DNA from 3 places in the Neobacillus sp. D3-1R genome. Region 2 is predicted to be linked to each of the others. Evidence: riboswitches for the same ligand, from Rfam matches in the RefSeq annotation. Region 2 holds a riboswitch; each other region holds the start of a gene.
The links. Region 2 has a riboswitch for S-adenosylmethionine ahead of mtnK (S-methyl-5-thioribose kinase). Riboswitches for the same ligand answer to the same signal wherever they lie in the genome.
Positions count from the first base shown of each region.

Region 1: another riboswitch for S-adenosylmethionine. It lies ahead of metK (methionine adenosyltransferase); the one in region 2 lies ahead of mtnK (S-methyl-5-thioribose kinase).
Region 3: another riboswitch for S-adenosylmethionine. It lies ahead of ACSBPO_RS18215 (bifunctional homocysteine S-methyltransferase/methylenetetrahydrofolate reductase); the one in region 2 lies ahead of mtnK (S-methyl-5-thioribose kinase).

Region 1 is NZ_CP197471.1:3,444,425-3,452,249, reverse strand. Features, by position in the region: gene ACSBPO_RS17690 (ABC transporter ATP-binding protein) at 1-587, opposite strand, end outside; gene ACSBPO_RS17685 (ABC transporter substrate-binding protein) at 615-1,559, opposite strand; gene ACSBPO_RS17680 (alpha/beta hydrolase family protein) at 1,761-2,549, shown strand; gene ACSBPO_RS17675 (DUF2584 domain-containing protein) at 2,588-2,830, shown strand; gene pckA (phosphoenolpyruvate carboxykinase (ATP)) at 3,201-4,787, opposite strand; SAM riboswitch class I at 5,039-5,174, shown strand; gene metK (methionine adenosyltransferase) at 5,385-6,587, shown strand; gene asnB (asparagine synthase (glutamine-hydrolyzing)) at 6,924-7,825, shown strand, end outside.
Region 2 is NZ_CP197471.1:1,312,065-1,319,889, reverse strand. Features, by position in the region: gene ACSBPO_RS06685 (pyridoxal phosphate-dependent aminotransferase) at 1-1,133, opposite strand, end outside; gene ACSBPO_RS06680 (carbon-nitrogen family hydrolase) at 1,248-2,030, shown strand; SAM riboswitch class I at 2,120-2,268, shown strand; gene mtnK (S-methyl-5-thioribose kinase) at 2,349-3,533, shown strand; gene ACSBPO_RS06670 (metalloregulator ArsR/SmtB family transcription factor) at 3,576-4,154, opposite strand; gene ACSBPO_RS06665 (PAS domain S-box protein) at 4,296-6,074, opposite strand; gene ACSBPO_RS06660 (methyl-accepting chemotaxis protein) at 6,419-7,825, opposite strand, start outside.
Region 3 is NZ_CP197471.1:3,538,400-3,546,224, reverse strand. Features, by position in the region: gene metH (methionine synthase) at 15-3,464, opposite strand; gene ACSBPO_RS18215 (bifunctional homocysteine S-methyltransferase/methylenetetrahydrofolate reductase) at 3,442-5,304, opposite strand; SAM riboswitch class I at 5,563-5,676, opposite strand; gene ACSBPO_RS18210 (MFS transporter) at 5,776-6,972, opposite strand; gene ACSBPO_RS18205 (MarR family winged helix-turn-helix transcriptional regulator) at 6,989-7,405, opposite strand; gene ACSBPO_RS18200 (uracil/xanthine transporter) at 7,604-7,825, shown strand, end outside.

The DNA.
Region 1 (7,825 bases), 2.1 Mb from region 2:
CCAATATCGTGTGTGACCAGAATCGCTGTTTTTCCGAATGCTTTCAGTGTATTTGATACCAAATCTTCTAGTTTAAGCTTTGTTTGATAATCTAATGCTGAAAATGGTTCATCAAGCATTAATATTTTGGGTTCAGTTGCTAGAGTACGAACTAATGCTACCCTTTGTCTCATACCGCCTGAAAGCTGCTTTGGATACTGCTTTTCTACTCCTTTTAACCCCATTTTACCGAGCAAATCCAATGCATATTGTTTGGTTTCATTGGTTAATTGATTAGATAGCTTTAGTCCTAACAAAATATTATCTTCAATCGTTTTCCACGGAAAAAGATAATCTTGTTGCAGCATGTATCCAATATGGTCATTCGATGTATCTATCGGTTTGGATTCGAGATAGACTTTTCCCTGTGTCGGGGATAGAAGACCAGCAATTATGGATAATAAGGTTGTTTTACCACAGCCGCTAGGGCCGAGGAAGGAGATGAATTCTCCCTCCTCAATTTGTATAGAAACATCGGAGAGGGCCGTTGTAGCCGATGTTTTAGTAAAATAAGTGTGATGTACATGATTAATCTCTAAAAAGCTCATTTGGCGGCCTCCCTGTCTTTTTAAATACTATTTCATAACACTGTTTGCAATTTTGGTATTAACAAGAGTCTTATAATCGATATGTTTTGGAAGTTCTCCGGCTTCGTCCATAATATCCTGTAGGTTATTCCATTCTTCTTCATCTAAAATTGGATCAGTAGCATAAGACCCTTGGCCTTTATAACGTTCAACAACCGTTGCAATCAATTCTTCATCCGTATCTGGAAATTGAGGTTTGATTACTTTTGCCACTTCTTGTGGAGAATGTGATTCTACCCATTGCTGCGCTTTATAAATAGCTCTAGTAAACTTCTCAACCATCTCGGCATTTTCTTTCATAGTGCTTTCTTTAGTCATAAATGTGGTATAAGGAACATGACCGGAATCTTTACCAAATGAAGCCACAATGTGTCCTTTTCCTTCACTTTCGAAAAGACTGGCAGTTGGTTCGAATAATTGGACATAGTCGCCTGTTCCAGATGCAAAGGCTGGAGCAATATTGGCATAATCAACATTTTGAATCAGTTCTAAATCATTGTGTGGGTCAATACCATGATTTTTCAAAACAAATTCACCAACCATTTGCGGCATACCGCCTTTTCGCTGCCCAAGGAAGGTGCTTCCTTTTAATTGGTCCCAAGAAAAGTTATCTATTTTCTCTCTTGAAACAAGGAAGGTACCATCCGTTTGGGTCAGTTGGGCAAAGTTAATGACTTTATCCTTGGCATCCTGGGCATATACATAAATGGAGGTTTCTGAACCCACAAGGGCAACATCCACACCACCAGAAAGAAGGGCAGTCATCGTTTTATCGCCACCTGGTACAGTGGTCACTTCTACATCAAGACCTTCATCTTTAAAAAATCCTTTTTCCAGGGCAACATATTGGGGAGCATAAAAAATAGAATGGGTTACTTCGGCTACTTTTACTTTTTGAACTTTGTCTTTTCCGCAAGCGGTTAAGGAAAACATGACAATGAAAATAATGAGCGATGTAAAGCCTATTTTGAACCAACTTTTTTTCATACCAAATTCCTCCTAACGTTTAAAAAAATGTTACGGTTAAATCAGCTATTCTTGAACAAATGGGCGATTTACCTATCTACGTTTATCCTATGAACAATTAAAAAATGTGTGAATGCCTAGATGATATTTTGGAAGGAAGTTATTTTTATGTATCGAAAAATGGAGGGAATAATAGAACAGCAAAGGTTTCCATCTCCAAATCCAAATATTGAACTTTCCATAGTTACTTTTCTATCTGACGGTTTAAAAGTGAAGGGACTTTTAGCAGAGCCAAAAACAGATGAAGTATTAGATGGTTTTCTTTATTTACGTGGTGGAATAAAAAATGTGGGCAAAGTACGTCCTGCTCGAATTGCGCAGTTCGCCTCTGAAGGATTTATTGTCTTTGCTCCCTTTTATCGTGGAAATCAAGGAGGGGAAGGGCATGAGGATTTCGCTGGTGATGACCGAGAGGATGCATTTTCAGCTTTTACCCTTTTAGCTTCACATCCAAAGGTAAAGAACGTGCATATTTTTGGATTTTCTCGTGGAGGCGTGATGGCATTGTTGACTGCTATTCAATTTCCAGAAGCTGCTTCTGTTGTTAGTTGGGGCGGTGTAACGGATATGTTCCTAACCTACGAGGAACGACTTGATCTTAGAAGAATGATGAAAAGAGTGATTGGTGGCACTCCAAATAAATATCCAGAACGATATGAATGGAGAACCCCTTTATTTCAAATAGAAAAGTTACAGCCACCTGTGCTGATTATTCATGGGGTTAAAGATCACAATGTATCTGTAGAACATTCCTATCAATTAGAGAAGGCTCTACAGGACCATAATAAGCCTGTGGAGAGCTGGTACTTCGAAGAGTTTACCCATTACTTCCCACCAGCTATAAACCGAAAAGTTGTCGCCGGCTTAGCACAATGGATGAAAAAACATAGTCAGTAATGATAAAATAAAAGAAGAATAGGTAAGGAGAGATGGAAATGGGTATGCCTTTAGAGTTAAATACACTTGTGGTAACAAAAGGACGAGAAAACAGAATAGCTGAAAATTTATTTGAATTAGTAAAAGAGGACTACCGTCTTTACCCAATTGATATTCCGTTAGACATTCGTAAAACTTTAGAAAGTGATTCGAGCGGAATATGTGTGATAAGAAGAGTAGAATGGGAAAATAAACAAACCAAAATTACATACGAACTAGTTTCGTTAAATTCAACGAATTAAATCGGGTTCCATTGGAGCCCGGTTTTTCTTTATAGAAGTCATAAAAGTGATGAAGGACAAAACACAAGAGGGAAAGCGCAAAAATGTCCATCATAAAAGTGATGAAGGACAAAACACAAGAAGGAAAGCGTGAAAGTGTCCATCATAAAGGTGATGAAGGACAAAACACAAGAGGGAAAGCGTGGAAGTGTCCATCATAAGGGGGATGAAGGACAAAACCAAAGAAGGAAAGTGCGGAAATGTCCGTCATAAAGGTGATGAAGGACAAAACACAAGAAGGAAAGCGCGGAAATGTCCATCATAAGTTTTTAATTTTTTAATATTTAAATCAAATAAAAAAGACCGGGCCACAAAGCCCGATCTCATCAATTTATGCAATTGGTCCGCCATTTTCTTCTATTTCGGCTGGAACATTTGAGAACTTCTTAAAGTTTTCACGGAATTTTGCCGCAAGTTCTTTTGCTTTCATTTCATAAGCTGCCTGGTCTGCCCAAGTTTTATTAGGCTGAAGAACCTCATCCGGAACACCAGGAATGTGTAAAGGAATATTCAATCCAAAGATGGAGTCTTGAACCGTTTCCACATTGGTTAATTCGCCTTCTAATGCAGCTTGAATCATAGCACGTGTATAAGCTAATTTCATACGATTTCCAACACCGTATTCTCCTCCAGTCCAGCCTGTGTTGACTAAGAAGACTTGAGAATTATGTTCGGTAATCTTTTTACCAAGCATTTCTGCATAAGTTGTAGCAGGTAATGGTAAGAATGGTGAACCGAAACATGTTGAGAAAGTAGCTTCTGGAGAAGTAACTCCACGCTCTGTTCCTGCTAATTTGGATGTATAACCACTTAAGAAATGATACATTGCTTGTTCTTTTGTTAATTTTGAAATTGGAGGCAATACTCCAAATGCATCTGCAGTTAAAAATACAATCGTGTTTGGATGTCCCGCAACGCTCGGATCGACAATATTATCAATAGCTTGTAACGGATATGCAGCACGTGTATTTTCTGTTAAGGAGTTATCATCATAATCTGCTAAACGTGTTTCATTATTTAATACCACATTTTCAAGTACAGTGCCGAATCGGATAGCATCAAAAATTTGTGGTTCCTTTTCGCGAGAAAGGTTAATACATTTAGCGTAACAGCCACCTTCAATATTAAAGACACCATTTGCTGACCATCCGTGTTCATCATCACCGATTAAACGGCGGTTTGGATCTGCAGATAATGTAGTTTTACCAGTACCGGATAATCCAAAGAATAGAGCTACATCACCTTCACGTCCTACATTGGCTGAGCAATGCATTGGGAAAATATCTTGTTCAGGCAACAAGTAATTCATAACAGAGAAAATGGATTTTTTCATTTCACCTGCATATTCTGTACCACCGATGAGGACAATTCGCTTCTCAAAGGATATAATAATAAATGTCTCTGAAATTGTGCCATCCACTGCAGGGTCGGCTTTAAAGTTCGGAGCAGATATAACAGTGAATTCTGAAGAATGTTCTAATAGTTCTTCCTCATTCGGTCGAATAAATAATTGATGAGCAAAGAGATTATGCCAAGCGTACTCATTAATAACTTGGATTGGTAGACGATATTTTTTATCTGCACCAGCAAAACCTTTAAAGACATAGACTTCATCTTTATCCTGCAAATAATGGATTACTTTTGTATATAGTCTAGAAAATGCATCTTCAGATATTGGTTGATTGACAGAACCCCAACTGATTTTTTCTTTAACTGAGGCTTCATCAACTATATATTTATCTTTAGGAGAGCGACCTGTATACTTCCCTGTAGTGGCTCTAACCGCTCCTGTTGAAGTTAATAAACCTTCGTTTCGAGTAAGAACTTTTTCTACTAGTTGTGGAACAGATAACTGGACTTGGATATTTTCGCTCTGTAATAATTGGTTTAATTCATTGCGAACGCCAACTGAATTCATTTTATGAATACCTTCCTTTTCCCTTTTTCCTTGGAATTAATTCTGAATAATCATCATTTTTTAAATCATGATATCTTGTTAAATAGTATAACACATTTAACTAATTAGTCTATACTATTCGGATAAATTAGGTAAAAAATTTTACATTTTCCTATCATTTTTCCATATCATTCATTTATATGAAAAATAATCAAAAAAAGCATTGACATCATTCGACATGGTGAGTTATGATTTTACCTTGAACGGATACTCTCTTATCCCGAGCTGGTGGAGGGACAGGCCCTATGAAACCCAGCAACCTACCCAATTTAATAAAGGATCTTACTGATCTTTATTTTTGGAAAAGGTGCTAAACCTGCGCAAGGTATCGACCTTGAACGATAAGAGTGAAAGGCGCGACAGCGAACTAATAACCTTTCCTCAAAAACATGGGAAGGTTTTTTTATTTGTTTTATGAAGTGACCTTTTAGAAATAGCAAAAGAGTTTAATTGTGAGTATACATTTTAATCTGTACATCATAAAAACTCAATGTTTTATTCATACTATAAGGGAATGAGTACCGTATCATAATGAGGTTTAATATAGGAGGAATTCGGATGTCAACAAAACGTCGTTTGTTCACTTCTGAATCAGTAACTGAAGGTCATCCTGATAAAATCTGTGACCAAATTTCTGATTCCATTTTAGACGCTATTCTAGCAAAAGATGCAAATGCTCGTGTAGCAGCAGAAACTTCTGTTACAACTGGTTTAGTTTTAGTAGCAGGTGAAATTACAACTTCTACATATGTAGATATTCCAAAGATCGTTCGCCAAACCATAAAAGACATAGGTTACAACCGTGCGAAATATGGCTTTGACTCTGAGACTTGTGCTGTTTTAACTTCTATCGATGAGCAATCAGCTGATATCGCAATGGGTGTTGACCAAGCTCTTGAAGCTCGTGAAGGACAAATGTCTGAAGAAGAACTTGATGCCATCGGTGCAGGGGACCAAGGTTTAATGTTTGGTTTTGCATGTAATGAAACAAAAGAGCTTATGCCTCTTCCAATTTCATTAGCTCACAAACTTGCTCGTCGTTTAACTTACGTTCGTAAAGAAGAGATTCTTCCATACTTACGTCCAGATGGTAAAACTCAAGTAACAGTTGAATATGATGAAAACGATAAGCCGGTTCGTATCGATACAATCGTTATTTCAACTCAGCACCATCCAGAAATTAGTCTTGAGCAAATTCAACGCAATTTAAAAGAACATGTTATCAATCCGGTTGTTCCTCAAGAATTAATCGACGAAAATACAAAATATTTCATCAACCCAACTGGACGCTTTGTTATCGGTGGACCTCAAGGTGATGCTGGTTTAACAGGACGTAAAATCATTGTAGATACTTATGGCGGTTATGCTCGTCACGGCGGTGGCGCATTCTCTGGTAAGGATCCTACAAAGGTTGACCGTTCTGCTGCGTACGCTGCACGTTATGTTGCAAAAAACCTAGTTGCTGCTGGTTTAGCTGAAAAAGTGGAAGTTCAATTAGCATACGCAATTGGTGTAGCACATCCAGTTTCCATTTCTGTTGATACATTTGGTACAGGTACTGTTGGAGAAGATGTATTAGTTGAACTTGTTCGTGAAAACTTTGACCTGCGCCCAGCAGGCATTATTAAAATGCTAGACCTTCGTCGTCCTATCTATAAGCAAACAGCTGCTTACGGACACTTTGGACGTACAGATGTTGATTTACCATGGGAAAGAACAGATAAAGCTGAAGCTTTAAAAACACAAGCAGCTAATCGTTAATTTCTATTCTAGAAAATGAAAGCATTCTTCATAGAAGAAAACATTGTATTATTCTTCTTTAAAACCAGGGAGTTACATTTTATGTAACTCCCGTTTTTATTTTTCGTCTTATAAAGTGTGAAGGAATAAAACCTCTAATTAAGGGAATAAAACGAATAGCTGGAAATTAAAGTATCCCTTTTTCTTCCTGTTTCGTAAAATTAGGACTATTGAACCGCTAAGTTTTCCGCTTTTTCAGTGCCATTTTTTAAAAAACAGTGGTAGTATTAGAGAGGATATTTTTTAAGACTATCTTGGTAAATTTTCAAAGAGAGAAACGGAGTAGGTGACTACATAATGTGTGGATTTATTGGTTGTGTCCATGATCAAGCACAACAATTTCGTGATGAAGATAAACAACTGTTTAAAAATATGAATAATGTCATTACCCATCGTGGTCCAGATGATGATGGCTATTATTTAGATGAATATATTCAATTTGGTTTTCGCCGTTTAAGTATCATTGATATTGAAAGCGGTCATCAGCCGTTAACGTATGAAAATGAACGCTATTGGATTCTTTTTAATGGTGAGATTTATAATTACGTGGAATTAAGAGAAGAACTGGTTAAGGAAGGCTTAACCTTTGCTACTCATTCTGACACAGAGGTAATCATTGCTCTTTACAGCCGTTTAAAAGAGAAAGCGGTTGAAAAGCTAAGAGGTATGTTTGCAATCCTTATCTGGGATAAGGAAGAACAAACACTCTTTGGAGCACGTGACTCCTTTGGAATTAAACCTTTATTTTTCTATCAGGATGCAGAGCGTACTTTGTTTGGTTCAGAAAAGAAAAGTATTTTATTAGCTTTAGAAAACACAGAACTCAATAGAGATGCTTTACAGTATTATTTGACCTATCAATTTGTTCCAGAACCTTATAGCATGACTGCTGGAATACAAAAATTAGAGCCAGGGCATTATTTTACGAAAAAAATCGGTTCGAAAATGGAAGTAAAGCGCTATTGGAGAGCTTCCTTCCACCCTGTACAAAAATCAGAATCTGACTTTGTGAAGGAAATAAAAGATGTTCTTTTTGATAGTGTCAAGATGCATATGCGCAGTGATGTGCCAGTAGGATCGTTTTTATCTGGTGGAATTGATTCATCGATCATTGCATCGATAGCAAAGGAATTCCATCCAGCTATAAAAACCTTTTCAGTTGGTTTTGATCATAATGGGTTTAGTGAAATTGATGTGGC
Region 2 (7,825 bases):
TGCATTCTTCCTTCAGAAGTTAAGAGTCCAACACGAACATAACCTTCTCCATAATGACCAAATCCTACTCCTGGTGCGACAGCAATATGTGCCTTTTCTAATAAAAAATCCGCAAATTCTTCAGAAGTATAGCCTTCCGGGACCTTTAACCAAGCAAAAAATGAACCTTTTGGTGCACGAACATCCCAACCAATTGACTTTAATCCCTCTATCAAGACGTTTCTTCTAGATTCATATAAGGCATTTAGCTCTTCCACACACTGTTGTGAAGCGTTTAAAGCTACTGCTGCAGCTTCCTGAATTCCTCCAAAAATGCTTACATAAAGGTGGTCCTGTAACAGTTCAATAGCAGAAATGACACTGCGATTTCCTACCGCAAATCCAACACGCCAGCCTGCCATGTTATAGGTTTTGGATAAAGTATAGATTTCGATTCCAATATCCTTAGCCCCTTCCGTTTGTAAAAAGCTGATCGGCTTTTGTCCATCAAACCCAATTGCGCCATAGGCAAAGTCATGTACCACACAAATATTCGTATTCTTTGCTAATTCTACCGTTTTTTCAAAAAATTCAAGAGATGCAGTAGCACCAGTAGGGTTATTGGGATAGTTTAAAAACATTAATTTCGCTTTTTCAAGAATTTCAGGTTCAATCGTTTCATATACAGGTAAAAAGCCATTCTCTTCTAGCAAAGGCATTGTAACCATGTTTGCCTGGGCAAGCGATACACCTGACCAATAATCTGGATACCCTGGATCTGGGACAAGTATGGTATCACCAGGATTTAATAAGCATTGCGGAATTTCTACTAAGCCTGCCTTACCGCCAAATAGAACCGCTACTTCCGTATCAGGATCTAAACTAACCCCATATTCTCTTTCATAAAAATCGACAGCAGCCTGCTTGAAATACTTATATCCCTGAAAGGGCGAATACTTATGATTTATGGGATTCGCTGCTGCTTCCTGCAATTTTTTTACAATATGTTCTGGTGTCGGCTGATCGGGATTACCTTGCCCAAGATTAATGACATCATGACCATTAGCAACAGAAAGGGATACTTTCTTAACAAGAGAAGCAAAAAACTGCTTTGGTAAACTATTTAATAAATTAGATTGTTGAAAAGTCTTCATCTACATTCACCTACACAAATCTATTAGAAAATTTTTATTGAAAATCTAGTCACAAATGATATAACTTTAATGACAGAATGTAAAGAAAAATTTAAAAGATTGTGGTGAGTCATGATGAAATATAAAATTGCTCTAATCCAAATGTCGATAGAATTTGGGAATCCAGAATTAAATTATCAAAAGGCAGAAGCCCAAATTGAATTAGCCATGCAAAAATCACCGGATATCATTGTCTTTCCTGAATTGTGGACAACAGGTTATGATTTAGAAAACTTACCAGTTACAGCAGACCAACATGCAAAGAAAACGATTGATTTTCTGCGAGAAAAGGCTAAAAAGTTCAATGTACATTTTGTTGGAGGATCCATTGCGAATCAGGAAAAAGATGGTATCTATAACACCCTTTTAATCATTAATCGCCAGGGGGAACTGGTGCATCAATATAGTAAACTTCACCTCTTCCAATTAATGGGTGAACATTTATTTCTTAAGTCAGGAAAAGACGAAGGTATATTTGCATTAGATGGCGAAATTTTTGCTGGTCAAATTTGTTATGATATTCGCTTTCCTGAATGGATCAGGGCGCATGTTCTAAAAGGTGCACAAGCGATCTTTGTTGTAGCGGAATGGCCATTACCAAGACTTCATCATTGGAAAACTCTATTAACTGCAAGAGCAATAGAAAATCAATGCTATGTCATTGCATGTAATTGTGCAGGCTCTAACCCAAGTAATATTTTTGCAGGACATTCTTTAATCATTGATCCTTGGGGAGAAATTGTCGCGGAAGCCTCCGAGAGTGATGAGATTTTACATGGAGAAATAGACTTAGAGAACGTCGTCAAGGTGCGTAATACCATCCCAGTCTTTCAAGATCGAAAGCCTGACCTATATTAAAAATTTTCTAAAAAAAATGAATTGACAATATTTAATAAAGCCTGTTATTATTTTCATCGTATCAACTTCAATTGAATATTTACATTTTTCTCTTATCAAGAGATGGCTGAGGGATTTGGCCCTATGAAGCCCAGCAACCGACCGTAATTCCATTGTGAAATGTGGCGCAAGAAAGCGCCTTTTATTTAAGGCACGGTGCTAATTCCAACAGAAAGTTAGACTTTCTGAAAGATAAGAGGTGCGAAGACTATTCTTCAAGCCTCTTTCTTATGAGAAAGGGGCTTTTTTTCTAGCCCTTCACACCAGGAGGAATGAAAAATGACATTATTAACAGACAAAAAATATGAACCACTCACTGAACATTCTGCTATTGATTTAGCCATAAAATTAGGAATTTTCGCTGAGAATTCCACTCTAACTTGCTCAGAAATTGGAGACGGTAATTTAAACCTTGTTTTTCGTATAACAGATACTACTAGTGGCCAGGGAATCATTATCAAGCAGGCCCTTCCTTACGCAAAGGTTGTTGGTGAAAGTTGGCCGTTAACGCTTAAAAGAGCGAAAATTGAAGCAGATGCCTTAAAAATATTTGGTAAACTTGCACCTGATTATGTTCCAGTTGTACATTTTACGGATGATCAATTAGCTATTACTGTTATGGATGATCTATCTCATTTGACTATTGCTAGAAAGGGTTTTATTCGAGGAGATCAATACCCATTACTCTCCAAACATTTAGGTGAGTATTTAGCAAAAACACTTTTTTATACTTCGGATTTTGGAATGAATCAATCAAAGAAAAAAGAACTCCTAGGGCAATTTATCAACCCAGAACTTTGCAAAATTACGGAAGATCTAATTTTTACAGATCCTTATACTGATTCACCTACAAATTCCTATGAATCAGAATTACAAGCTACTGTTGACAAAATCAGAAATGATCAAGAACTCATTTTCCAAGTAGCACTGTTAAAAATGAGCTTCTTAACGGAGGCAGAAGTATTATTGCATGGAGACCTTCACACTGGAAGCGTTTTTGCGAGCTCAACGGAAACGAAAGTTATAGATTCGGAGTTTGCTTTTTACGGACCAGCTGGTTTTGATATTGGGCAAGTTTTTGCGAATCTACTCTTCCAAGCTTTAGCTAACGTTGAAAAGAAATCTGAAATTCTTACGCATGTTGAAACATTTTGGAACGAGTTTGTATTACATTTCTCAGAGCTTTGGAAAACAAATAATCAAGAACCACACGCAGCCATTCCAGGTTTATACGAGTCAGTTTTAAATAAATATTTCAATGATTCATTGGGGTTTGCCGGCTGTGAATTAATTCGCAGAACGATAGGTCTTGCTCATGTTGCCGATCTAGATAGTATTGAAGACAATGAACAGAGAATAAATGCTAAAAAACAAACCCTTTCATTAGGGAGCTTATTAATTAAATCTAGAAAAGAAATAAAATCATTCACTGATTTCTTAACTCTCTTAACAAAAAGCTTATAATGTAAAAGAGACAGAACTGGCTTAAAAGCCATTCTGTCTCTTTTAACCATCAATCTTCGCCCACATTTCAACTGGATTAAGTTCATAAATTCCATTTTCACGATACATATAATGGTTGATGATAAACTCTCTACGAATTGTGGCATAATCATCATGAAAACGAAGAATATACTCATTTATTTCCTGCTCAGAATATTTTCTCCCTCTTTCAAACCCCTTTAAGATATGTTCAAACACCAGTAGCTTTTTCTTTCTTTGTGCAGGAATTGTTTTTAACTTCCCATCTTTTGTAAAGAAATTAGCAATTATTTTTTGCTTTTCATCACTTATTTCATTCACCTTTGTATCCTTCCCTTCTACTAGCTCCATCAATGATTCACAATATTGATGGACTACCGAATGTTTCAAATAAAAATAGATCGTATTTTTGTCACGTCTTTCATAAACAACATTTATATCCCGAAGCTTTTTTAAATGATGAGTGATGGTTGGTGCAGTTAAGCCTAACTTACCTGCAATGGCTTGACCATGAAGTGGTCCACTTGATAATAATGACAGTATTCTTAATCGTGTTGGGTCACCCATTGTTTTATGAAAGTCAACTAACCTGTTTAATTGCATAGCCATTACTCCTCTATTTTAGATATACATCTAATTAGATGATAATCTAATTTATTAATTATTGCAATATTTTATAAAAAAAATAATCCTTTTTCAGGATTATCATTCATTCGTTCAATCTATTTGGGATAGGTCAATATATTATTTACTAGATAAATATATATGAAAGGTAGTGCCCACATTTTCTTGGCTATCGACTTTAATTCTCCCATTATGCTCTTCAATAATTTTATAACTAACCATCAAGCCTAAACCCGTTCCACGGTCTTTTGTTGTATAAAAAGGCTCTCCTAGTCGCTTTAATTTTTCTGGAGGAATACCAAAGCCCTCATCTTTAATCGAAATATGAATTTGGTCATCTTTGTATGATTCAATGAAAATTGTAATATTTCCACCAGCTTGCATCGATTCAATAGCATTTTTGATCATATTAACGAACACCTTTTTTAGTTGGTTTGGTTCACAAAATATAATCGGTAGATTTTCTTGATAGTAGGTACGAAATTGGACATTATACATGACTGCTTGGGCATTAAGAAGCTCAACGGTATCCCTCATAATTTGGACGATATCTACTTTCGAATACTTTACTACCTGCGGCTTTGCTAGAATCAAAAATTCATTAATAATAGAATCAATACGATTCAATTCAGAAAGGATTACTTGGAAGTACATCGAACGATCTTCTCTCATTTCGCCTTGCAGCAATTGAATAAAGCCTTTTAACGCAGTCATGGGGTTGCGGATTTCATGGGCAATACCGGCAGCAAGTTCTCCTATTACATTTAGTGTATCGGATTTTCGAAGACGTTTTTCCATTTCTATTTTTTCCGTTACATCTTTGATTACAATAAAATTTACATTTGAAAATAGGTGGAAGATAGAGCTAAATTCGAAATGTTTCACCGTTTCTTCATCAATGTAAATTTTTGAAGTTCCATGAAGCTGACCCGTTTTTTCTAATGTACTTATTATGTTTTCAAGCTTCTGCTTGTTGCCATTTGTATCCGGCAATAAATTTATTAAGTCTTTCCCTAAAATCTCATCTCTTGACGTTTTGAATAATTGACATGCTGCTTGATTGACATCAATAATTTCCCCGTCATCATTCCAGAGAACTAGGCCTTCTAATGAACCTTCAAATATAGTTCGGAATTTTTGTTCACTTTCTCTTAATTCCAGTTCCATCCGGTAACGTTCACTTACATTTCGAAAAATGGTCATATGAAATCCCTCTTTTGAATGTAAGCGAGAGGTAAATTCGATTAATTTTTCTTGACCATTGGGCATTTTTAAAAATAACTGGTCGTTAACTGCTCCTGTTTCAAATAACTCCTTTAGTATTTTCCTATATTGATGGTTCTTTTTTAATATAAACTGATCAAAATTAGCTCCAATGATATCCTGATATCCACATTCAAAGATTCGGCAAGCTGCCTGGTTTGCATTGATGATCTGACCCTTCATATCCCAGAAAATAATTCCGTCCATTGCTTCAATAAATAATTCCTTAAAAAAATAGTCATATTGGGCAGACTGCTCTTTTAGGTTCATTTTTTCAGTTTCATCCCTGAATACAGAGATATAATGACCACTATCTTCATCAAGGCTTGTTACGACACTAAAATAAGAGATACCATTTTGATGGAGGATCGGGAGAACTCCTCTAGCATTCCGATTTTGTTCTAATAAAACTTTTTGTCTTCGAAGCTTATAATGTTTGTCTTTAGGTACAAAATGTTCAAGAGTATATCCAATTATTTCGTCTTTATTTGTATTAATATATTTACAGAAGGAACGGTTTACATCCAAGATAACACCATCTTGATTAAATATGACAATTCCGTCTAATGTTTTATTGAAGATATCAAAAGTCTGTAAATTGGGGTTACACGGATTATTTACATTACTATTATTCATTAAAAAGCATAACCTCCCCAGCAACATAGAAGTATATATATATCTATATTTCTACAAAATGACAGAAAAATCCTTTTTATATAGCATACAACTAAAAATTTTATCGAATACTTTCCTTTTACAAGGCTCTTTTCTTAAACTTTGTTGCTATATGTAACTAATAAATAGGCATTTCACAATATACGCTGTTAAACTTATATGGAAATGAAGAAAAGAGCTGGGCGCTTATTAAGAGAGCCTGTAAAAATCCGGCTTTAGGGATTTTTACGAAAACCAGAATCTATACGAAAACAGTTTTTTACAAAAAAAAAGAACTGTAAAAAGCTTTACAGTTCAATAGTAACTTATGAAAGTCTAAATCTCGAAATCATATCATTTAATTGATCAGACAGTTCTGATAGTGATTGGGCATTGTCTGAAATTTCTTCCATAGAATGATTCGTTTGTGTAACTGAGGCACTTGTTTGTTCGACACCAGCAGCTGATTCTTCTGAAATGGAAGCAATATTTTCAATAGATGCATTCATTTCTCGAGAACTTTGAGCAACTTGTTCAAGATTATCAGATATTTCTTTTACCTTATCTGTCATTAATGTTACAGCACTATAAATTTCCTTGAAGGTTTGGCCGGTTACTTCTATTTGAGAAGTACCTTCTTCTACTTCATTGTATCCCAACTGTAGGGAGCTCACGACATTATTAGATTCTAGCTGAATACCTTGAACGATTTTCGTAATATCTGAAACAGAAAAAGAAACCTGTTCTGCAAGTTTTCTTACTTCATCCGCAACGACAGCAAATCCTCTGCCATGTTCACCGGCTCTTGCCGCTTCAATGGCTGCGTTTAAAGCAAGTAAGTTTGTTTGACCAGCAATTTCATGTATAACTTTGACCAGTTTAGAAATTTGCTTTGTTTGGTCGTCAAGTCCTCTCACTTTCTCCACAGATGTTTTCATAATATCGTTAATTTTTACCATTTGCTTTTGAGATTCCATCATTAGAGAATCTCCTTTTTGCGTCATCATCATGACATCATTTGATGCATCACGAATGACGTTTCCACTTGCAGTTGCTGCCTGTACCTTTGTTAAATACTCTTCCATCATTTCAGATAGAGCAGTAGCATTGTTTGCTTGTTCCTCCGAACCACTCGATAATTCCTGCATAGTCGAAGCCACTTGCTGACTTGATGCTCTAACTTCTGAAGCAGCTAGATTTAACTCCCCACTCCTGCTATTTACATGATTGGAAACAGTAGATATCTCTTGAATCATAGAACGAAGGTTTTCCTTCATTAAACTAGTAGCGCGGCTAAGCTCGGATATTTCATCTTTACCATTCGCTTCTATTAAATCTACATTCAGATTACCATTAGCAATTTCAGTTGAAACAGATACAATATGTTTTAATCTTCTTGAAATGATAGCTCCAATTAAAACGATTGCTAGAATCCCAATAATGGTAGAAACAATGACAGAAATAACAAGTACCGTTAATGTTGAGATAAGGCTGCCTGTTGCAGATGATATTGCATCCTTTTGTTCTTTTTGCATCATTTCTTTTAATTGGTTTAGCTTGACAACATTATCATCAATTAAATTATCAACCTTTAGTTTTCCTAGACGATAATTTCGTTCATGCTGTAATTTAACTTCAGGTACAATAACACTTGTAAATTGAAGATTCATTGAATCATCATCTTTACTCATTTGAATAAATAACATCTTTTCTTCACTGGTGGTTAAACCTTT
Region 3 (7,825 bases), 2.2 Mb from region 2:
ACCTTTTTTCAAATCTATCTTAACACATTAAAATATCTAGCTTCTGGGTGTGAAAATACCATGGCGGTTACGGAGGCTTCTGGTTCCATCATAAACCCTTCTGTTAAGTTGATACCAATGTCTTCAGGTCGTAATAATTCAAAAAGTTTTGTTTGATCATCTAACTCTGGACAAGCAGGATAGCCAAAAGAAAAACGTTGCCCCTGATAACGAGTAGCAAAACGGTCCTGCATGGTTAATTCAACCGGATCTGGGAATCCCCAACGGTCGCGCATCTGTCGGTGGATTAGCTCAGCAAATCCTTCAGCTGTTTCTAATGCTAAGGCAGACAAAGCATGACTTTCAAGGAAACGACCTTCCTTCTTCAATTCCTCCGCTTTTTCACGAATTCCTTTACCAGCAGTCACAGCAAAAAATCCTACATAATCCATGATCCCACTGTCGACTTTTTTGATAAAATCAGCCAAACATAATTGTGGTTCAGACTCCTGACGAGGGAAGTCAAATTCAGTTAAAATTTCTGAATGATTCTCAGGGTTATAGATGAGAATTTTATTCCCCTCTGCTTGTGCAGGGAAAAATTGATAGACAGCAGCAGGGATAATCCAATTTTTCTCTCTCGCTTCGTCCAATAAATGATCAATTAGTTCTTTTACCTGAGTAGCCTTTTCATCCTTTTCTGCTAACAGTTTTGAGATTTTTCCTTTCACACCAAGATGATGGCCAAGCAGCATTTGCATATTAATATATGGTTCTATATGTGTTACATGATAAGACTTTAATAAATGTCGTTTCGTATCTTTAGGAACGAAAACAGGTGCCTCTGAAATAACGGTTGTTTTTGGTTTTACAAGTGTTGCAATAGCGGATGCTGAGTTTGATGATACCTCGATCAACTCCTGTGAAGCTTTTTCTTTTTTACTTTCTAGAAGCTTTTCATATTCTTCAGGAGTTTGTACTTGATTTGCTAAAGATAAGCCTGTCATGGCATCCTTTGCATATAGAACTAAGCCATCATATTCCTTAGCGATTTTTGTTTCAGTAAACTTCCTTGAGAGAGCAGCGCCACCCACTAGGATTGGAACAGAAATGCCTGCTTCCTTCATATCTTGGGCTGTTAATACCATTTGTTGTGCCGATTTTACAAGTAACCCCGAAAGACCCACCATATCCGGTTTTTCGTCTTTAATAACTTTTACAAGTTCAGCAGGAGGGACCTTAATTCCTAAATCGATTACTTGATAACCATTATTGCTAAAAATAATATCGACTAAATTTTTACCAATGTCATGTACATCACCTTTAACAGTAGCTAACACGACTTTTCCTTTTGTAGTGGTAGAAGTACCCTTTTCCATATATGGCTCGAGGAAGCTTACAGACGCTTTCATGACTTCAGCACTTTGAAGCACTTCAGCTACAATTAGTTGGTTATCATTAAAGAGTCTGCCAACTTCCTTCATTCCATCCATTAAGGGACCATTAATGATATCAAGGGGATTGTCATAGCTTTCAAGAGCAATGGTTAGATCAGCGATTAATCCTTCTTTTGTTCCTTCTACTACATAGCTTCCTAATCGTTCCTCTAACGTCATATCAGAGACAATTTTGTTATTTTCCTTCTTTTTATCTCGATAAAATTCTGTAAATATGGAAAGGGATGCTTCTGTTGTATCAAATAGTAGTTTTTCAGCCATTTCTACCTCTTTTTTTGAAATGGAGGCGAAACGCTCGAGCTTTTCCGTATTCACAATCGCGTAATCTAATCCAGCCTGAGTACAGTGGTATAAGAATACTGAGTTTAATACTTCACGTCCAACAGGTGGAAGTCCGAAAGAAACATTACTAATCCCCAAAATAGTTTGAGTTTCAGGCAAGCGTTCTTTAATGGCGCGGATTCCTTCAACCGTTGCTTTGGCTGAACCGATATATTGTTCATCACCTGTTCCGACAGGAAAAACGAGTGGATCAAAAATGATATCTTGTGGTTTTAAATGATATTTATTGACTAATAGGTTATAGGAACGAGTCGCAATTTCAAGCTTTCGTTCAACCGTTACACCCATACCTTCTTCATCGATGGTACCAACCACAACCGCAGCACCATAGCGATGAACCAATGGTAAAATAGCTTCAAATCGTTCTTCACCATCTTCAAGATTGATAGAATTAATGATAGCTTTCCCTTGTGAAAAAGTTAGTGCTTTTTCAATTACCTTTTCATCGGTAGAATCAATGACTAATGGGGCTTTAATTTTTTTGACTGCTTCTTTAAGGAAATTTTCCATATCAATCAGTTCTTCCCGGTCAGGGTCAGCAAGGCAGATGTCAATCACATGAGCTCCGCCTTTGACTTGAGCTCTGGCAATTTCAGCTGCTTCTTCAAATTTACCTTCCGATATTAATCGTTTAAACTTTCGAGAACCAATCACATTGGTTCGTTCTCCAACCATAATAGGGCGTAAGGTTGGATCATCATAAACAAATGGTTCAATACCAGAGACCATATGAACGGAAGAGAAGTCAGCGGTTCGTGGTTTAAATTCTTTCATTTCTTCACCAATGGCTTTAATATGTTCAGGAGTCGTTCCGCAGCAGCCACCAACAATGTTTAGCCATCCTTGCTTAGCGAAACCGGCTAATTTTTTCGATAGAGTTTCAGGTGTTTCGTGATAATGTCCTTCCTCATCTGGCAGCCCTGCATTTGGATAGCAGCTTACGGCTGTTGAAGCCATATTAGATAAAGAACGAATATGATCTTGCATAAACTCAGGACCAGTAGCACAATTTAGTCCCACAGCAACAGGCTTCATATGTTCTACCGAGATATAAAAGGCTTCAATAGACTGTCCGGCAAGGGTTGTACCCATCGGTTCAATCGTACCAGACACCATTAATGGTAAAATTTTACCCGTTTTCTCAAAAGCTTTTTGAATACCTACATATCCAGATTTAACGTTTAACAAATCTTGGCTTGTTTCAAGAAGAAGCAAATCTACTCCGCCATCGATAAGCCCTATTGCCTGCTCTTCATAGGTTTTGGCAAGGTCTTCAAAGGTTGTTCCACCCGTGACACTTAGCGATTTTGTAGTGGGACCCATTGAGCCGGCAACAAACCGTGGCCATTCTGCTGTAGAAAAGGATTGTGCTGCCTTTACAGCAATTTGTGCAGCTATTTTATTTATCTCATAGGCTTTGTGCCCTAATTGATATTCATCTAGTACAAGGCTAGTCGCACCAAATGTATTTGTCTCAATAATATCTGCTCCTGCCTTTAAATACTCTTCATGAATGTATTGAATAACATGAGGGGCAGTTAAATTTAAATTTTCATTACAGCCATCGAAAGCTTCTCCCCCAAAATCATCTGGAGAAAGATTTGCTCTTTGAAGCATGGTGCCCATTGCGCCGTCCATAATAAGGATTTTTTTGTTTAACTGATCAGTAAATGATGCTTTGGACATGGTTGTTCCTCCTAATCGCATTTGCACGCTCACGGGCGTATTTTGCCAACTCTACCGTTAACTCATAACGAAGAAATGGGGTAATTAAATAAATTCCATTAAAAAGTTCCATTGCAGCATCGATTAATGATTTAGCAATTTGGATTCCCTCGATGCTTGCTTGGTTAGGTTGGTCTTTAAATAGGGCCATTCGATTTCGAATGTCTTCAGAAATTTTAATACCAGGTACCTCGTTATGAAGGAACTCCGTATTTTTATGGCTAGTAAGCGGCATAATCCCAATGTAAATGGGAGTATCTAAATGTTTAGTAGCTTCATAGATTTCGATTATTTTTTCTTCTGAAAAAACAGGCTGTGTAATAAAATAATCTGCTCCAAAGTGGATTTTCTTTTCTAATCGTTTAACCGCTTTTTCGATTGAACGAACATTAGGGTTAAAAGCAGCAGCAATACTAAAAGCCGTTTTTTGCCCAAGGTCCTTACCAGAAATAGAAAGTCCGTTGTTAAGTTGTTTGATCATTTGAATCAATTCAAATGATGACATATCATACACGGACGAAGCACCAGGGAAATCACCAACCCTAGCTGGGTCACCGGTTATAGCAAGAATGTCATTCATACCTAATACATGAAGGCCCATCAAGTGGGATTGTAGACCTATAATATTACGATCTCTACAGGCTATATGAATTAAAGATCGTATCCCTAGCTGTGTTTTAGCCAAGTACCCTAAAGATTCATTGGAAATGCGTGGGGAGGCTAGGGAATTATCGGCTAATGTTAACGCATCAATACCAGCTTCTTTTAACGCTTTTGCCCCATCAAAGAATTTCTTTGTATCTAGTTTTCTAGGAGGATCCAATTCTACTATAACCGATGTTCGTTCACGAACAATATCCTGGAGCGGAGGATACTCCCGTTTGGCTTCGGTAGAGGGTACCACCACTATATTTTCTCTGATTTTCACTTGTTTTTCTTGAACAGGGATTTTACCTTTTAATTCATCTGCAAATGCCCGTATATGCTCGGGTGTTGTTCCGCAGCAGCCACCCAGTAATCTGACTCCTTGGTCTCGAAATAACTTAGCTGATTTGCGGAAATAATCTGAATCACTATCGTATTGGAATTTCCCATCAATATAAGTAGGAAGACTTGCATTGGGATAGGCTGATAAATAGGAATGTACTGGAATAGGAACCTCCTCAAGCGTCGTAAGCATATGATGTGGACCTAGTCGACAGTTGAGTCCAATTACATCAGCACCGTGTGTTTCTAATCTTTTAAAGGCTTCAATAATTGGAGTACGATCTTGCAAAAATCCAGGTTCCTGCAAGGAAACTTGTGCAATAATGGGTAATTCTGTTTCTCTTCTTGCAATCGTTAAGACTGTTTCTAGCTCTTGAAGATCATAATATGTCTCAAGAAGAATTCCATCTACCCCTTCAAGCAATAGACAATATAATTGCTCTCGAAAGCTTCTTTTTATTTCCTCAATGGAGATGGATTGGGGCTTAATTCCTCGATTGCCGCCAACTGTTCCTAGTATATAAGTGTCTGGATTGGCTGCCTTTTTTGCCATTCGAACGGCAGCACTATTTATTTCTTTGACAGAGTCCTCTAATCCATATCGTTGAAGTTTGAGATAATTAGCCGCATATGTATTTGTTTGAATCACATCTGCTCCAGCTTCAACATAGGCACGGTGAATGCTCTTAATTTGGTTTGGTTGGGATAGATTTAATTCCTCAAAGCACATATCCGTTCCATACGAGTACAATAAAGTCCCCATGGCACCATCTGCAATTAAAATTTGTTTTTCTAATTTCTCTAAGAAGTTCATATTCTTTCTCCTCTTTTTAAAAGGCTGTTTTCGTATAGAATGTGGTTCTGGTAAAAATCCCAAAAGCCGGATTTTTACGGATTCTCTTAATAAGTGAGCAGCTCTTTTCTTGATTTTTAAAAGGATTTTACCACCCTATATTGTGAAATCTCTCTTTATTAGTTAAAAAAGCAACAAGTTTAGAAAAGAGCCTTTTAAAAAATAAAAAAAGCCCTCTTTAAGAAGAAGACTTTTGAATGGAAAGAATCTGAGTCATTCTTCTTATCTCTCAAGTTTTCCAACTTGAAGGATTTAGCACCTTTTCAATGAGTGAAAACATTGAAGGTTGCTGAGGTGTCATAGGGCCATTCCCTCGACCTCTCTCGATAAGAGTGTCAATTATTCGATTATTTTTAAAATTTACTACTTTAAAGCGATCATGTCAATTCTTTTTTATTAGTTATGATGGTAGACCAAGGCGCTTGCTCTTTTCTATCTCACATGTCTTTCTACTAGTTTTTCTTTTAAAGGTTCCTTACGGGTATGAAGTAAATAATAAACAAGTATTCCAACTAACACATAAATAGAACCATTAATATAGAAAGAACGGAATCCAACTTCAGCGACAACCATTCCTACAATAAAGGAGCCAAAGCCGATACCTGTATCAAAAATGGATAAGAAGGTTGCAGTTGCAGTGGCTCTTTTATTCGGTGCCGCTTTCTGGATGGCAATCGTCTGTAAGCTTGGAAAAATCGTACCCCAGCCAATACCAATAAACGCTGCAGAAAGTAAGAAGCCTAATGCCGTATGACTGCTACCTAAAATGAATAAGCCAATTGCAAAAAGAACAATAGATGGAAAAATAATGACGTTAGGACCAAATTGGTCAAACCATTTTCCTGTAAACGGTCTTGAAGCTAATAAAATAGCAGCGTAAACGACAAAAAATAAACTTGATACTTCTATTAAACCAATCTCTTTTGCGTAAACGGAAACGAAAGAAAGGACAGACGAATAAACAATGGCAAAAAATGCACCAACCACTGAAATCGGAACAGCAGAAGCCTCAAAGAAATTTTGAAATTGGAATGAGATATGAATTTTTTTCTTATTTTCTTTAATAGGAATACGTATAATCCATCCAGCAATAAGGGAAAAGAGAGCACAAATAACACTGATGGCGAATAATACAGATGCATCCCACATTTGAATGGCTGTTAAACCAATAAAAGGTCCCATAACCATTGCCAGGTTAGAGGACATAATAAAATACCCCATTCCTTCTCCTCTTCGAGAATCTGGAATAATATTTGCTACCAGTCCCCCGGCGGCAGTCGTAGCCATACCAAATCCAATCCCGTGTAAAAAGCGAACTAAGAATAAAGCCATAATGGAGGTAGCAAAAAAGTATAGGATTGAGGCAATAAAGAAAATGATAAGCGAAGTTAATAGAATTTTTCGCATGCCTATTTTTTCAATACCGTAACCTGCTATTGGCCTAATAAGTATGGCTGATATTAAAAATACAGTTGTAATTAAACCTGCTTCTGTTTTCGTACTTTCGTATTGCTGTATAACCATTACTGGTAAACTTACTAATAAAAAATAAAAGGTCATAAATAAGAAGAAATTGCTTAAGGAAATACTAATAAAATCTTTTGTCCATAATCTAGGTTGTTCTTTCATATATTGAAACTCCTGTCTAAGATAGTTTTAGAAACCATTCCTTTAATAGCTTGGATAATTCTTGTTGTGACGATTCAGGAAATCCAGTTAATAAGGAATGATTGAACTGTGTGATGGCATCCTCCCACTGAGGATAATTTTGTAACGCCTCATCCGTTAACTGGATATGTTTCTCACGTTTGTCTGTACCTTGAACCTGTTTAACGTATCCTTGTTTAACAAGTCTTTGAATAGTCCTTGTCATAGGCGGTGCTTCGACAGATAAATACTGACATAATTCTTTTTGGGTAAGGGAGCCTTTTGTTTTTAAAACGTAAATGACAGTCCATTGAGCACTATATAGACCAAAGGGCTTTAGTGCTTCATTCAACTTGTTCGTTAAATGTCTGGATAATTGGTTTAACGTGTGGAATAGTTCATGGTTAGGAAACAAATAGATCCCTCCGTGGAAAAAGTATCTTGCCTTTTTTTAAAAACGGTTTAAAATAGTTACCTAGGTAACTATATCACATAAATTTGTGACGAGCAATGAAAGGTCTTCTCTCTATTTGAAAGATAAAATACAGGAATAATAAAAAAATATATACTATAATCATTAGTTGAATGATGGTTAGAAAGTGGTGTTTCAACAATGAATAAATGGTTTTCTTCAATCACAATGTTTTCAGCTGTTCAATGGCTCTTTTTTATTTTTGCCAATACCGTTGTCGTCCCTGTTTCAGTAGCGACAGTGTTTCATTTATCTCCAGATATTATGGCGATGATGTTAAGGAGTTCTCTTATCTTTACAGGACTTGCCTGCGTTTTTCAGGGAACCGTAGGACATCGATTTCCACTTATGGAAGGTCATTCT